4 regions of the Dickeya sp. CFBP 2040 genome follow, and region 4 is predicted to be linked to each of the others. Evidence: predicted binding sites of a transcription regulator. Region 4 holds the regulator's gene; each other region holds the start of a gene.

Region 1 (3,416 bases), on a different contig from region 4:
CAGACATTCGATCAGCGCTGCACGTGCTTTCACGTTAGCACAGTTGGAACCAGTAACCGGATTGGCTTTACCCATACCACGAGCAGAGATCTTGTTAGACGGGATACCTTTGTGTACCAGGTAGTCAACAACAGTCTGTGCACGTTTGGCGGACAGAGTCTGGTTGTACTGGTCGGAACCCAGGCGGTCAGTGAAGCCCAGAACAACGACAGAACCATCTTTCGGGTCCAGAGAACTCAGCTGAGAATACAGCTGGTCCAGAGAACGCTGACCTTCCGGTTTCAGAGTTGCTTTGTTGAAGTTGAACAGTACGTCAGACTTCAGCGTGAAGCGTTTGGTCTGAACAACCGGAGCTGGGGCCGGAGCCGGAGCTGGAGCCGGTGCAACAACCGGAGCCGGGGCAGCAGTTTCCTGACCGAAACGGTAAGAAACGCCCACGCTCAGCAGACCGTTATCCGGACGACCGCCAACAGTGGCAGCATCGCCAATGTTGTTCACCCACTGGTAGTCCAGACGGGTTGCCCAGTTTTTGGTGATAGCGTATTCAACACCCACTGCTGCCAGCGGAGACACGCCAGTGTCGTTATTGCTACGACCAGTGGCGTCACGGCTGTCAGCACGCCATACAAAACCACCCAGACGCGTGTAGACGTCCAGATCGTCAATGATCGGGTAGCTCAGTTTAGTTGCCAACTGAACGCCCTGCGCTTTGAAGCTGCCATTGTTGCTGCCGCTATACTTCATTCGGCCCAGCCAGTCATAGCCCATTTCAAAACCCAGGTACGGGTTAACCTGATAACCACCGAATGCACCAGCACCCAGTTGGTTTTTCTGGGCATCGGTTGAATTGTAACCATTGCCGGTCAGGCCAGTATCATGGTACTGGGACCAGCCCAGCTTACCACCAGCGTACCAGGTGTTATCGTTCGGTGCGGCTTGTGCTACGGTAGCAAAGCCAGCCAGTGCCACTGCAATTGCGATAGCTGTTTTTTTCATTTTACGCCTCATTATCATCCAAATCGGCAATTAACTCTGAAAGCTAATCAGCCTTTGGTTAAAATCCTTTCTCGGAGATACTGCCCTTGGTCTAATTACGTGCTGCCAGTGAACTGGCATTATGAAGGGCAACTCCAGCGAGCTAAAGTCTACAACGTGGTGAGAAAGTTACAAGCATGATGTGACTGCTGCCATAAAAAAACCAGCCATTCATACATAATTATTAACAAATAATGGGCGATTTTATCAGATTGCCCGAATATCTTTTAATTTTAATATACTGCAATAACTTGCTGGGCACGGTATTTCCGTGGGCTGCGGAGAATTTGCGATGCTTTTATAAGAAAAATCCTAATATTCATTTAATGATACAATCTTGGATGAATTTTTAGTGTAGAAAATGGTCCTGTGATCGATTTTTCCTCTGGACGCATAAGAAATCCATAGGTGTTTCCTTGCTGTGCCGCTCTTTGCAAGCGCATTTTTTGTACATTCTCCAGATCACCCGGCAACCAGCATAATACGACGCTGTAATTACCCGTCATTAACGCTTTCTCCATTACATCAGCGGTAGATACTGGGTTGATGCGATGTAATTCAATCATTTTTTCTAATGGTAATCCTGCTTGTTGTAACCACAGGCGGCTGAGCTTCTGCTGTGGTGAAAGCCAGAGTAGCCAGCGTGATTGCGTACCTAGTTGTTGCAACAACGGGAGTAGCAACGGTGTCAGCATGGGATGGTCGTCACCATAGACGATTTCACTGATAAACCCGCTGGAGGCCGTCTTTGACATTGTGCCATGACTTAGGTCTGACCTATGGCCGATATGACGAGAACGAACAGTTTGAGTACGCATAGTTTCTTTAATCTCACTGTCACACTGTATGTGTGTACAGTATATTTTGTGTGGGCAAAGATCAATCAGAATTTCTGAAAGCGCTTCGCATAATCATCAGGCTATTGCCCACATGACATTTTTTGTATTTGAAGACACTGTTTCGCTGTGTTTAATTAATTGTTCCTGCTACGGATGTCTCTGGTAAACAAGAGAAAACACTCAATACAAGGAATAAGTAATGAAAAAACTATGCGAAAAAAGGATTTTACAGGCGAAAGCGTTATTTGCGCCGCTGGGGCATATTTTCTCCCGCTCACAATTTGGCGGTTACAGCATTGCGGCGGATGGTGTGATTTTCGCGCTTGTATCCAGCGGGGAACTCTATCTGCGTGCTGCGCCTCGTAACGAGGGTTTTTTCCTCGAACAACAGGCACCTAAACTGATTTATACCAAACGTGGTTTGCCGGTGCCGCTTAATTATTATCTGGTCAGTGAGGAGCTCTGGCGAGATGAGTCGGCTTTGCTGGAGCTGGCATCGCTGTCGCTGCAGGGCGCTTGTCAGGACAAAGCAGCCAGAAAACGTTGCATCAGGCTGAAAGATTTACCGAATATCAATCACGATCTGGAACGTTTACTCTGGAAGGTAGGGATTAAGAATATCGATGAATTACATCGACTTGGGGCGAAAATCAGCTATCTTAAACTGCGTTCTGTCAGCCAAAATCTGAGCGTTAATGTGCTGCTGGCGTTGGCAGGCGCTATTTGCGGCGTCCATCAAGCTGCGCTGCCGCAAGGAATGCGCAGTGAGTTGATTGAATGGTTTGAGAATACCAGTCCGCGAGCTTTCAGACCGCCCCGAATCAATTAGTGCTCTGAGGTCTGTTGTCGATTCCGATGCATCGTTTCCTGTGAGCGATTTTCTTCAGCAATCATTTGGTTTTTCAGTTGCGTCAGTTCCGGCAGCAGGCCGATGATTAAGTTAACCTGCTGTAATACCAGTTGTTCCCGACTATCCTGTTCCGGATACTGGGTATGGATACGGTTTTTCAGTGCTTCCAGCTCTCTGTCCAGCGCCAGCGTTGCCTGATCGCTGTTGTCTTGATGAAGTGCGTCATCGACATAACAAACGCCATCACTGAGTAATTGCAGGGTCTCGGCCGACTGAATATGCTCACGATGTGCTCCCAGCGTGGAAATATATCCCAGCAGTGTGTGGTTAAGGCACATCAATCTGAAGGCGTTTTCCAGTGTGTTGGGCCGGGCATGGGGTTCAGCTGACATGTTGGAAACCACCGAAGCCAGTTCTGCATCGCTGTTGTGAGCATCGCGGCGGGCGATACGATAAGGCAGTCCATTATCTTTGCCATGACGATACTGAATCATGATGGCGTCGAGATAACGACAATTTGTATTCATAGCCTTATTAATTACCGCAGGCAGTCCGCGGAATTTCCAGTCTGGCCAGATAAAACTGACCGCCGCCCAGGCAATGCCGCAACCCAGCAACGTATCGACCACTCTTGGAATGGCGACCTCAAACCCTTCGCCCAATAAATTAAAACACATCAGTACCAGCAGGGT
Region 2 (3,416 bases), on a different contig from region 4:
CTGTATTGATGACCGGCAATAAAAAACCCGGACGCGATCACGACCGGGTTGGATTGCGGTATTCAGCGTTTACTTGCCAAGTGCATCCAGATAGCGCTCGGCGTCCAGTGCCGCCATACAGCCGGTGCCGGCGGAGGTAATCGCCTGACGATAAATGTGGTCCATCACATCGCCGGCAGCGAATACACCGGGAATGCTGGTCTGGGTAGCGTTGCCATGTATACCGGATTGCACCTTGATATAGCCGTTTTCCAGTGCCAGTTGGTCACCAAAAATGGCGGTGTTTGGGCTGTGGCCGATAGCGATAAATACACCGGCCACATCCAGTTGTTCGGTTACTTCGCCAGCCGCCTCACGCAAACGCACGCCGGTCACGCCCATCTCGTCGCCCAGCACTTCATCCAACGTACGGTTGGTGTGAAGCACGATATTGCCACTGGCGACCTTTGCCATCAGTCGGTCAATCAGGATTTTTTCCGCACGGAAGCTGTCGCGGCGGTGAATCAGATGCACTTCAGCGGCGATATTAGACAGATACAGTGCTTCTTCCACTGCGGTGTTACCGCCGCCGACTACCGCCACTTTCTGGTTGCGATAGAAGAAACCGTCACAGGTCGCACAGGCGGATACGCCTTTGCCCTTAAACGCGTCTTCCGTCGGCAAACCAATATAGCGGGCGGATGCACCGGTTGCGATGATCAGCGCATCACAGGTGTATTCATCGCTGTCGCCGAACAGGCGGAATGGACGGGTTTGCAGGTCAACGCGCGTGATATGGTCAAAGACGATTTCGGTGTTGAATTTGGCGGCATGGGCGTGCATACGCTCCATCAACAGCGGACCAGTCAAATCATCCGGGTCACCGGGCCAGTTTTCCACTTCGGTGGTGGTTGTCAACTGACCGCCTTTTTCCATTCCGGTAATCAGCAGTGGATTTAGGTTTGCCCGCGCAGCGTAGACCGCGGCGGTATAGCCTGCCGGGCCTGAACCCAGAATCAATAGTTTACGATGTTTAACAGTGCTCATGAGTTCCTCATTTCACTCGAACGGACGATGCAGCCGATTGTAAGGAAATTACTGGCGTAAAAAAAGTGTGGAGAAATGTGGTTGGTTATTGGTTCAATCGTTACGGAATGTTGTCAGTAAATGGCAAAACCCGGTTATTCAGTCGGTAATGCATGAAAACGCTGCTTGAATGGGGGCAAAACGCTAAATCTGGCACTTTCTTCTGATTTTAATTGTTTTACTTTGACAATCAGCTGCGCTTTTGCGAAAACATCCTTGGAAGAGGAAATATTTTGTATGTGAATAGTTGAATGCTCCAGCTTTATGCGTTTGGGGTCTATGTCGGCGGCGTCGCCTGCTGGCTAATTGCCGGTATTTTTGCAACGTTTTCGAAAAACGCAGTTGGAACAGAGAATAACCACATTACAAAAGACAGGGGTCTTCTTTAGGGGTGGCTCTGGAACATACAGGTTGGTCAGAGACCGCGATTAAACAGGGAAGGATGAAGAGAGACAATAAGAATGGTAGACACGAAAAAACGTCCGGGAAAAGATCTTGATCGTATTGATCGCAATATCCTGAACGAATTGCAAAAAGATGGGCGCATCTCCAATGTAGAACTGTCCAAGCGGGTCGGGCTTTCGCCAACGCCTTGTCTGGAACGCGTTCGTCGTCTGGAACGACAGGGTTTTATTAATGGTTATACCGCACTGCTGAACCCACACTATCTGGACGCGTCATTGCTGGTGTTCGTTGAGATCACCCTTAATCGCGGCGCGCCGGATGTATTTGAACAGTTCAATGCAGCGGTGCAAAAGCTTGAAGAAATTCAGGAGTGTCATCTGGTTTCCGGGGATTTTGACTATCTGCTCAAAACGCGTGTACCGGATATGTCGGCATACCGTAAGTTGCTGGGAGAAACGCTGTTGCGTCTGCCGGGCGTAAACGATACCCGCACCTATGTGGTGATGGAAGAAGTGAAGCAAAGCAACCGGCTGGTCATTAAGACCCGCTGACGGCAAGGGTGCATAACCCGATAAATTCAGCTACACTCCTGTGAATATGTACAGTATGGCGCCGGGAAGTCCTCGGCGCTTTATCATGAAACATTTACAGGGAGCCTGGAGAGACGCTTGAGCCAGGAATATACAGAAGATAAAGATGTCACGCTGAAAAAACTCAGCGCGGGTAGACGGTTACTGGAAGCGATATTAATCGTGGTGGTGCTTTTTGCCATTTATCTGGCGGTTGCACTACTGAGTTTTAGCCCTTCGGACCCCAGTTGGTCACAGACTGCCTGGCATGAGCCGATTCACAATCTGGGGGGCGGGGTGGGTGCCTGGCTGGCGGATACCCTGTTTTTCGTGTTTGGCGTACTGGCATATGCCATTCCTGTGGTGATGGTATCGCTGTGCTGGGTGATTCATCACCAGCGCGGGCAACGTGCCACACTGGATTATTTTACCCTCTCACTGCGCCTGATTGGCACACTGGCCTTGATTTTGACGTCTTGCGGACTAGCGGCGCTCAATGTCGATGACATTTACTACTTCGCTTCCGGCGGGGTGCTCGGTAGTCTGCTCAGCAGTTCGATGATTCCACGCTTCAATAATATTGGCGCAACCATGATTCTGCTGTGCGTGTGGGCCGCTGGGTTGACGCTGTTCACCGGCTGGTCATGGCTGACGATAGCGGAAAAGATCGGTTCGGGAGTCATGGCGTGCCTGACGCTGTTTTCCGGTCGTCGGCGTAAGGATGATTATCTTTACGACGATGATGACGATATCGATGAACGCCCGGCAGAAGCGAAAAAAGAGGCTTCCCGTAACGATATTCTTCATAAAGAAGAGCGAGTTTACGAAGATGAGCATTCGCTTAGCGATGGCAGCCTCACTGCGTCGTCTTCGGCAGGAGATGATGACGATGATGTGCTGTTTTCCGCTCCAGCAGTAACAGCACTGTCGTCAACTGCGGTTGCATCGGCATCGACGCTTGGCGATACAACGGCAACGGTGGTCGATGCAGTAGATGCCGTGAATAAAAACGCCCTGGCGATGACTGATGTCGAACCGGTGTTAAAACCACAGCCTGAACCGATAGCGGCAACGCCGTCGATTGAACGGACATACGATGCTCCAGCGCCAATATCGACACCTGAAGCCACTCTGAGTGCAGATGTTCCTCCCGCATCGCCGGTGTATTCATCAGCGACTGCGTCTGCCGGGGCCATGGCATCACCGTCTCTGGTTTCTGGGGCGTCACTGCCGAAATCGATACCTGACTGGCAGCCGTTGACCTTGCAGGCGAATGATCGAATTGTACGCCCTGCACCAACAGCCGCTGTTTCGAACGCAGCAGTTGGTGCAACTGTTGAATCGGAAGCGAATGTTGAATCAGAACCGAAGAAAACC
Region 3 (3,416 bases), on a different contig from region 4:
ACACGCAGGCAGAAATCCATTGCCTGATTCGTTCACTGGTCGATAGCGGTAAAGAGTATGTCGTGAGTATGCTCACCTCGCTGGGTGAACTGGCAGGCGCCGACACCCAGGCCAAGGGCGGTTACCCTGGCTGGCAGCCGGACGCACAATCACCGGTTATGCATCTGGTGCGTGAAACTTACCAGAAGCTGTTCAACAAAACCCCCAACATCATGGTGATCCACGCCGGGCTGGAGTGTGGTTTGTTCAAAAAACCGTATCCGAACATGGACATGGTTTCGATTGGGCCGACCATCACCGGTCCTCACTCACCGGATGAACAGGTGCATATCGCCAGCGTCGGCCAGTACTGGAAATTGCTGACCGCGCTGTTGAAAGCCATTCCGGAACGCGCGTAACCCGCACCGGCGATGCCCGCACGGTCGGGCATCGCCGCCAGATGTAGATCCTTTTGTCGTACCATGTCGTACTATGTCTCACCACGACAACATCATGCCCATGACGACATCAGTCCCACTGAAACACCAGTTGCCGTTCAAGCTGCGGGTCTATCAACGACACCTGCAACCCCACCAGCCGAACACCTCGCGCCTCGCGCCGTTGCTCCCAACTCTCCCGCGCCAGCCTCAGTAAATCCAGTTTATTCAGCACCGGCCAGACATGCTCCTGTGTCGTCTGGCGAAAATCATCAAACTTCAGTTTTACCCCTTGTCGGGCAATATGCAGATCCGGGCGGACACGCCGCAAGCGCCGCTCCAGCTCATCGTACAATCGCTCAATTAACGCTTCGCAGGCGGTCCAGTCGTGAATATCCTGCGCCAGCGTTTTTTCAACGCCGACTGATTTACGCAGGCGATCCGGCGATATCTGGCGCTCGTCAATACCATGGCAGCGTTCCCACAGCACCCGGCCAAATTTACCGAACTCTCGCAGCAGTTCGGTCAGTGGATAGCGACGCACATCAGCACAGGTGTGCAACCCGCATTCCGCCAGCCGTTTAGCGGTCACCTTACCGACGCCGGGGATCTTTTCCAGCGGCAACGCCAGCAGAAATGCCTCCATTTGCGCAGGCGAAATCACACATTGCCCGTTGGGTTTGTTTTGTTCAGAAGCGACTTTGGCGAGAAACTTGATTGGCGCAACGCCAGCCGAAGCAGTCAGTTGCAACTCATTAAAGATAGTCTGACGGATTTCCTGCGCCATCAGGGTGGCAGACCCACCACAGTGCTGGCTATCAGTCACATCAAGATAGGCTTCATCCAGCGACAACGGCTCAATCAGCGAGGTGTAACGGGAAAAGATCGCCCTGATTTGGCTAGAAGTCGCTTTGTAAAGCTCCATTCTGCCGGGCAACAGCGTCAAATGCGGACACAGTCTCAACGCGGTAGCGGTCGCCATAGCACTGCGTACGCCATAACGACGGGCCGGATAGTTGGCGGTGCAAATCACGCCGCGGCGATCAGCACTGCCGCCAATCGCCAACGGAATATCGCGCAAGCGCGGGTTATCCCGCATCTCTATTGCGGCATAAAAGCAATCCATATCAACGTGAATGATTTTGCGCATCGCCCCTCCAGATAACTGTATAAACATACAGCAACATTTTATGACAGGCAACACCTTCGCTTCTGCAAAGCCATAGCATCAAATCGGCGGCAAACTCTCGACGGGAATTTAACTGATCGGAATAGTCTACTTTTTTATTCTTTTTTCCTTCCTGAATAAAACGGATACGGTGATAATGTGGTTGTGCGACTTGACATCAGGCTATCCCCCGCTACGGGGCATAGCCTAATGGCAGGACAAAGCCTGACAGATAAGGAATGCGGGGCGTCACCGCCACACACCGTATCAGACATACCCAAAATAACAGCGCTAATAATCAGGATTAACAATGCACAAAGTCGCGTTTTCGCTTGCGATGTTGTTTCTTTTGCCTTCCGTCGCCATCAGCAACAGCTACGCCGATCAAGTCTCACCGGCAGTGACCGAAGCAAAACAGCAGGTTGCCGGTTCACCGGTGTATATTCAGATCTTCAAGGAAGAACGGGTACTGGAGCTTTATGCCCGCACCGGCAACGAATACAAACTGGTACAGAGCTACCCTATCTGCAAATATTCCGGCGGTCTTGGTCCCAAAATGACCGAGGGCGATTTTAAAAGCCCGGAAGGATTTTATCAGGTTGATCTCAAACAGCTTAAACCTGACAGCCACTATTACCGCGCCATCAATGTCGGTTTCCCGAACGAGTATGATCGCGCACACGGTTACTCTGGTCGCTACCTGATGATTCACGGCGAGTGCGTGTCTATCGGCTGCTATGCCATGACCAACACGTATATTGCCGAGATTTACACTTACGTGGAGAAAGCGCTGCGCAACGGGCAGCAGAAAGTAGAACTGGCGATTTATCCGTTCCGCATGACTGAGCAGAACATGAAGCGCCACAGCCGCTCCAACTACTATAAATTCTGGAGCCAGTTGCAGCCGGGTTATGCCTACTTCAACAGAACCCATCAACCACCGGCGGTGTCGGTGCTCAACGGGCAGTACGTGGTTAACCAGTCCTCGCCCGTCGGTCAGCCTCAACCCCAGTCAAACTATACGCTCGCCAAAACAAAATAAGACGAACTCGCCTGGCAAAATCGGGTGCCAGGTTTCGTTGCCGGTCAATGGCTGAGTCGCCAGCACTGTGACCACATCGTTGGGTGTGGTCTGCCGCTGAAAGTCGATCTCTACATCATCATCCAGCAAGGTAGCTTTGCCAAACGGCGCCCGCCGGGTTATCCAGTGCAGCTTAGTGGAACTGAATCCCATGACGAACTGCCCGTCTGACAGCAGCATATTGAATACGCCCTTTTTGCGTAACTGATCCGCAAGCGTGGCGACGTAACGAAACACCGCAGGCCAGTTAGACGGCGTACGCGGGTAGCGTTGCGACAACTGGTGCAGCAGCCAGCAAAACGCGTATTCGCTATCCGTTTCCCCGACAGGACGGAAATGACCGGTTTTCAGGCTGCGGTAGCCTTTGAGCTGACCATTATGGGCAAAGGTCCAGTTTCGGCCCCACAGTTCACGGGTAAACGGGTGGGTATTTTCCAGCGCCACCTTGCCACGATTAGCCTGGCGGATGTGAGAAACCACCGCACAGGATTTAATAGGATAGTTCTGCACCAATTCGGCAATCGGCGAGTTGAAGCTGGGCAGCGGATCTTTGAAGGTACGGCAGCCGTTTCCCTCGTAGAACGTAATCCCCCAGCCATCACGATGCGGTCCGGTTCGACCGCCTCGCTGCATCAGGCCGGTAAAACTGAAACAGATATCCGTTGGGACGTTGGCACTCATCCCAAGCAGTTCACACATGTCCGGTTCCTTTAACTACGTCTGGTTCCTTTAATCACTGTGCGTAACGGCA
Region 4 (3,416 bases):
TGGGAGGACAACAACTTATTGAACAATTCCTGACGGACCGGCAAACGCGGACCAACAGTTGCCAGCCGCAGACGTGAGAAGTGCATACGGGCTACGCGCGCCAGCTTATGGGCGATAGTCTTGTCGGTGCCGTGCTCAGTTGCCATATAACGCAGCGATACGGGGACGGAGAAGCGCACAAAACTGTCGCGCCCCAGCCATAAAACGGCGAAGAATTTCTCGATGCCGTTCAACAGGCGCAGGTGTGGGGTGTCCTGACTTTGTCCCTCACGGCCTGGTGAACGACCGAACATGACCGAAACCGGCACCATCTGTATGTCGAGTTCCGGATTGTTACGGTGCAGATCCAGATAGTCGTGGAACAATTTTATCGACTGCTGTTTGGGTACGTAGTAACGAAACAGGCGTGGGCCATCGTTGACGAACACGTGGCTCGGCAGGGTTTTCCCATCGATCTGTAGCGGTTGCAATGGGTCCGGCAGACTTAGCTCCAGACATTTGGTGCGCAGAGTCAGCAAATCTGCCTTGGAGTTGTAGGGCAGGACATAGAAAATTGGCCGCGTCGGATCCAGTCGTTGCTCATTAACGGGGTCCTGTGGAATAACCTTACTTCTTACCAGTAATTTTAGCGGGAAATTCAGTAGTTTATAGTAAATTATACGCCAACCTGACATAACAACCAGAAGCCTCTTGTTAGCAATTCGGGCCAAGGATACCAGAAACCAAACAGGATATCTGTGGTGATGAAACCAGGGGGGCGCGTTAAAATCATGACCAATCACAAATTAAAGGCGGAGTACGCATGAACAAAGCAACCGGAATGACCCGAATTATCAAAGCGACGGGTTATTCGCTGCAAGGGTTGAAACAGGCATGGCGGCATGAAGCGGCGTTTCGCCAGGAAGTATTGCTTACGCTTGTCGCGGTAATGATTGCCTGCTGGCTACCGGTTTCCATGGTTGAGCGGTTGCTATTAATCGGTTCTGTCGTGCTGATCGTGCTGTTTGAACTGGTCAATAGCGCTATTGAAGCCGTAGTGGACCGGGTTGGGATGGATTACCACGAGTTATCTGGTCGGGCTAAAGATATTGGTTCGGCGGCAGTATTCGTTGCCTGTTTGTTGGCCGCGGTGGTATGGGGAGCGATACTGTGGAACCGTTTTGCGTGACGATTTGCATAATCACAGAAAAATCCGTGCAATCGTGATATCGCGGTTCCCATCGGCACTTTCCCTGTATATACTCACAGCGAGACTGTATAAACAAACAGGGGGCGGAATGAAAGCGCTAACTACCAGACAACAGCAGGTTTATGATCTGATTCGCGATCATATTTCACAAACCGGTATGCCGCCCACCAGGGCCGAAATTGCCAGTCAACTTGGCTTTCGCTCGCCAAATGCAGCTGAAGAGCACCTCAAGGCGCTGGCGCGTAAAGGCGTCATTGAAATCGTCACCGGTGCTTCGCGCGGTATTCGTCTGCTGATGGAAGAAGAAGATCAGGGACTGCCGTTAATTGGCCGTGTTGCCGCAGGTGAGCCGTTGCTGGCACAGCAGCATATTGAATGTCACTATCAGGTAGACCCGGCGATGTTTAAGCCCAGCGCTGATTTTTTGCTGCGGGTAAGTGGTATGTCGATGAAAGACATCGGTATTCTGGACGGCGATTTACTGGCGGTGCATAAAACGCAGGATGTACGTAACGGTCAGGTCGTGGTGGCGCGTATTGAAGATGACGTGACGGTCAAACGGCTGAAAAAACAAGGTAATATTGTGCAACTGCTGGCAGAAAATAAGGATTTCGCGCCAATCGTTGTCGATTTGCGTGAACAGAGTTTCTCCATTGAAGGTTTGGCGGTCGGTGTGATCCGCAACAGTGACTGGAGCTGATGCCCTTGTTTCAGCTCGCCTTATCGTGGGTGGTGATGACAACCGCCCATTGAGGTAGCTTGTCTGGATGAACGCCTGTATTTGCCGGTTGCGTTACAACGTGGTTGATCACCGAAGTGGGATGCAGACAAGCGTGTTTAGGAAGATTAATGTATTCCGGAAGAATGGTGTGAAGTAATGCTCCACACTCGGCAGGCATTTTCCATCATTTAACGTTTTTCACATTTAACGTTTTTTCACCATGATGCTGTGATCATGATTACAGCTGTCCCGATGCTCGCAAGACTCCACTTTCAGGCATTCGCCACACAAGCCGTGAGCTTCCACCACACTGTGGCGTAGGGCAAAGCCCGCCTGCTTCGCCAACTGGTGCAGGGTTTCCTCAATACCTTCTGTCTGGCGTTCTGTCACTTGCCCACAACGATCACAAATAAATAGCGCCGACGTATGACTATGCTCTTCGAAATGATGGCACAGCACATAACTATTGGTGGACTCTACTTTGTGGATAAAGCCTTGTTCCAGAAGAAAATCCAGTGCGCGATAAACAGTAGGCGGTTTAGCCTGGGGTTCGGAAACACGGAGCAGATCCAGCAGATCATACGCGCTGATAGCACCAGGTTGCTGGGCCATCAATCGCAATACCTCTTGACGCTGAGGAGTCAGACGCACGTTGCGTTGCTGGCAAAGCTGTTCAGCCTGGGCAACAAGTTTGTCCGGATTGGTTGAGTCCATTGCAGTAACCCTGAAGCGAGTGTGAAATTATGGCGGCATCTTACCATGACTGGACAAAAACGCCGAGACGGCGGCTTCAAGGTTGTTCTGAACTCCCTCAGCCAATAAGACATGGTGCCAGCAATGGTTCAGGGAAGGCGTTTTTTAGTTGCGTTTAACATTATTGCAGGTGCAACTAAGCCACCAGATCGATCAGTAATGCGCGTGTGGCGGTTTCTGCCCGGAAAGTGAGGCGGTTTTCCTGCTGGACAAACGCGCCGTCGCCGCAGTGCAACACGTTGGGTGCGGCGCTAATATTGCCATTGATGCTGAGGATACCGTGGATCGATTGCAGATAGGCGCGGTTACCATTCAGTGTCAGGCTATGTTGCTCACCTGCCGCCAGATTCAGATGATGTATCCAGACCTGTTGGCGCAGATGGAGGGCATTAGCTGATTCATCCGGTGATGCCAGTAATTGATAAGGACGCTGTGCTTCTAGCGTGAGTCGTTGCAGACACTGGTTCTCCCGCGTTGGACAGGCATCCAGCCATAGCTGCAACCGGGTTAGTGGCGTGTCGTTGCCAACATTATGTTCGCTGTAGCTGACAGTAGGCTGGGTGGCGAGCAGCAGCGCTTCGCCTGCTTTGGCGCGCGTATGGTTACCGTTGCTGTCGCGGTATTCCGCTTCGCCCTGCAATAAAATGTTCAGAATATCGACGCGCGGGTAGGTTCGCGGCTGAAAAGAGGCACCTGGCGCCAGTACTTCCTGATTGAGAACCCGTAGTGAAGCAAACCCCAGTAATTCAGGAT

What was found. Region 4 encodes LexA, which represses DNA repair genes until DNA is damaged. Its sites were predicted from a motif close to TNCTGTATGTACATACAGNA; they were not measured.
Region 1: sulA (SOS-induced cell division inhibitor SulA) is a predicted target of LexA. The motif match lies at 1,876-1,895, and genes of this name have one in related genera.
Region 2: Dpoa2040_RS01300 (DNA translocase FtsK 4TM domain-containing protein) is a predicted target of LexA. The motif match lies at 2,058-2,077, and genes of this name have one in related genera.
Region 3: dinB (DNA polymerase IV) is a predicted target of LexA. The motif match lies at 1,580-1,599, and genes of this name have one in related genera.

The regions. Positions count from the first base shown of each region.
Region 1 covers NZ_JAAVXH010000021.1:22,982-26,397, reverse strand. The annotation lists gene ompA (porin OmpA) at 1-996, opposite strand, end outside; gene sulA (SOS-induced cell division inhibitor SulA) at 1,359-1,853, opposite strand; gene Dpoa2040_RS02870 (TfoX/Sxy family DNA transformation protein) at 2,074-2,703, shown strand; gene yccS (YccS family putative transporter) at 2,700-3,416, opposite strand, start outside.
Region 2 covers NZ_JAAVXH010000012.1:44,999-48,414, forward strand. The annotation lists gene trxB (thioredoxin-disulfide reductase) at 70-1,026, opposite strand; gene lrp (leucine-responsive transcriptional regulator Lrp) at 1,527-2,021, shown strand; gene Dpoa2040_RS01300 (DNA translocase FtsK 4TM domain-containing protein) at 2,139-3,416, shown strand, end outside.
Region 3 covers NZ_JAAVXH010000089.1:11,798-15,213, forward strand. The annotation lists gene pepD (beta-Ala-His dipeptidase) at 1-398, shown strand, start outside; gene dinB (DNA polymerase IV) at 508-1,566, opposite strand; gene dpaA (peptidoglycan meso-diaminopimelic acid protein amidase) at 1,895-2,626, shown strand; gene Dpoa2040_RS13695 (class II glutamine amidotransferase) at 2,597-3,364, opposite strand.
Region 4 covers NZ_JAAVXH010000006.1:106,315-109,730, reverse strand. The annotation lists gene plsB (glycerol-3-phosphate 1-O-acyltransferase PlsB) at 1-674, opposite strand, end outside; gene Dpoa2040_RS00750 (diacylglycerol kinase) at 803-1,168, shown strand; gene lexA (transcriptional repressor LexA) at 1,278-1,889, shown strand; gene zur (zinc uptake transcriptional repressor Zur) at 2,115-2,624, opposite strand; gene Dpoa2040_RS00735 (pirin family protein) at 2,800-3,416, opposite strand, start outside.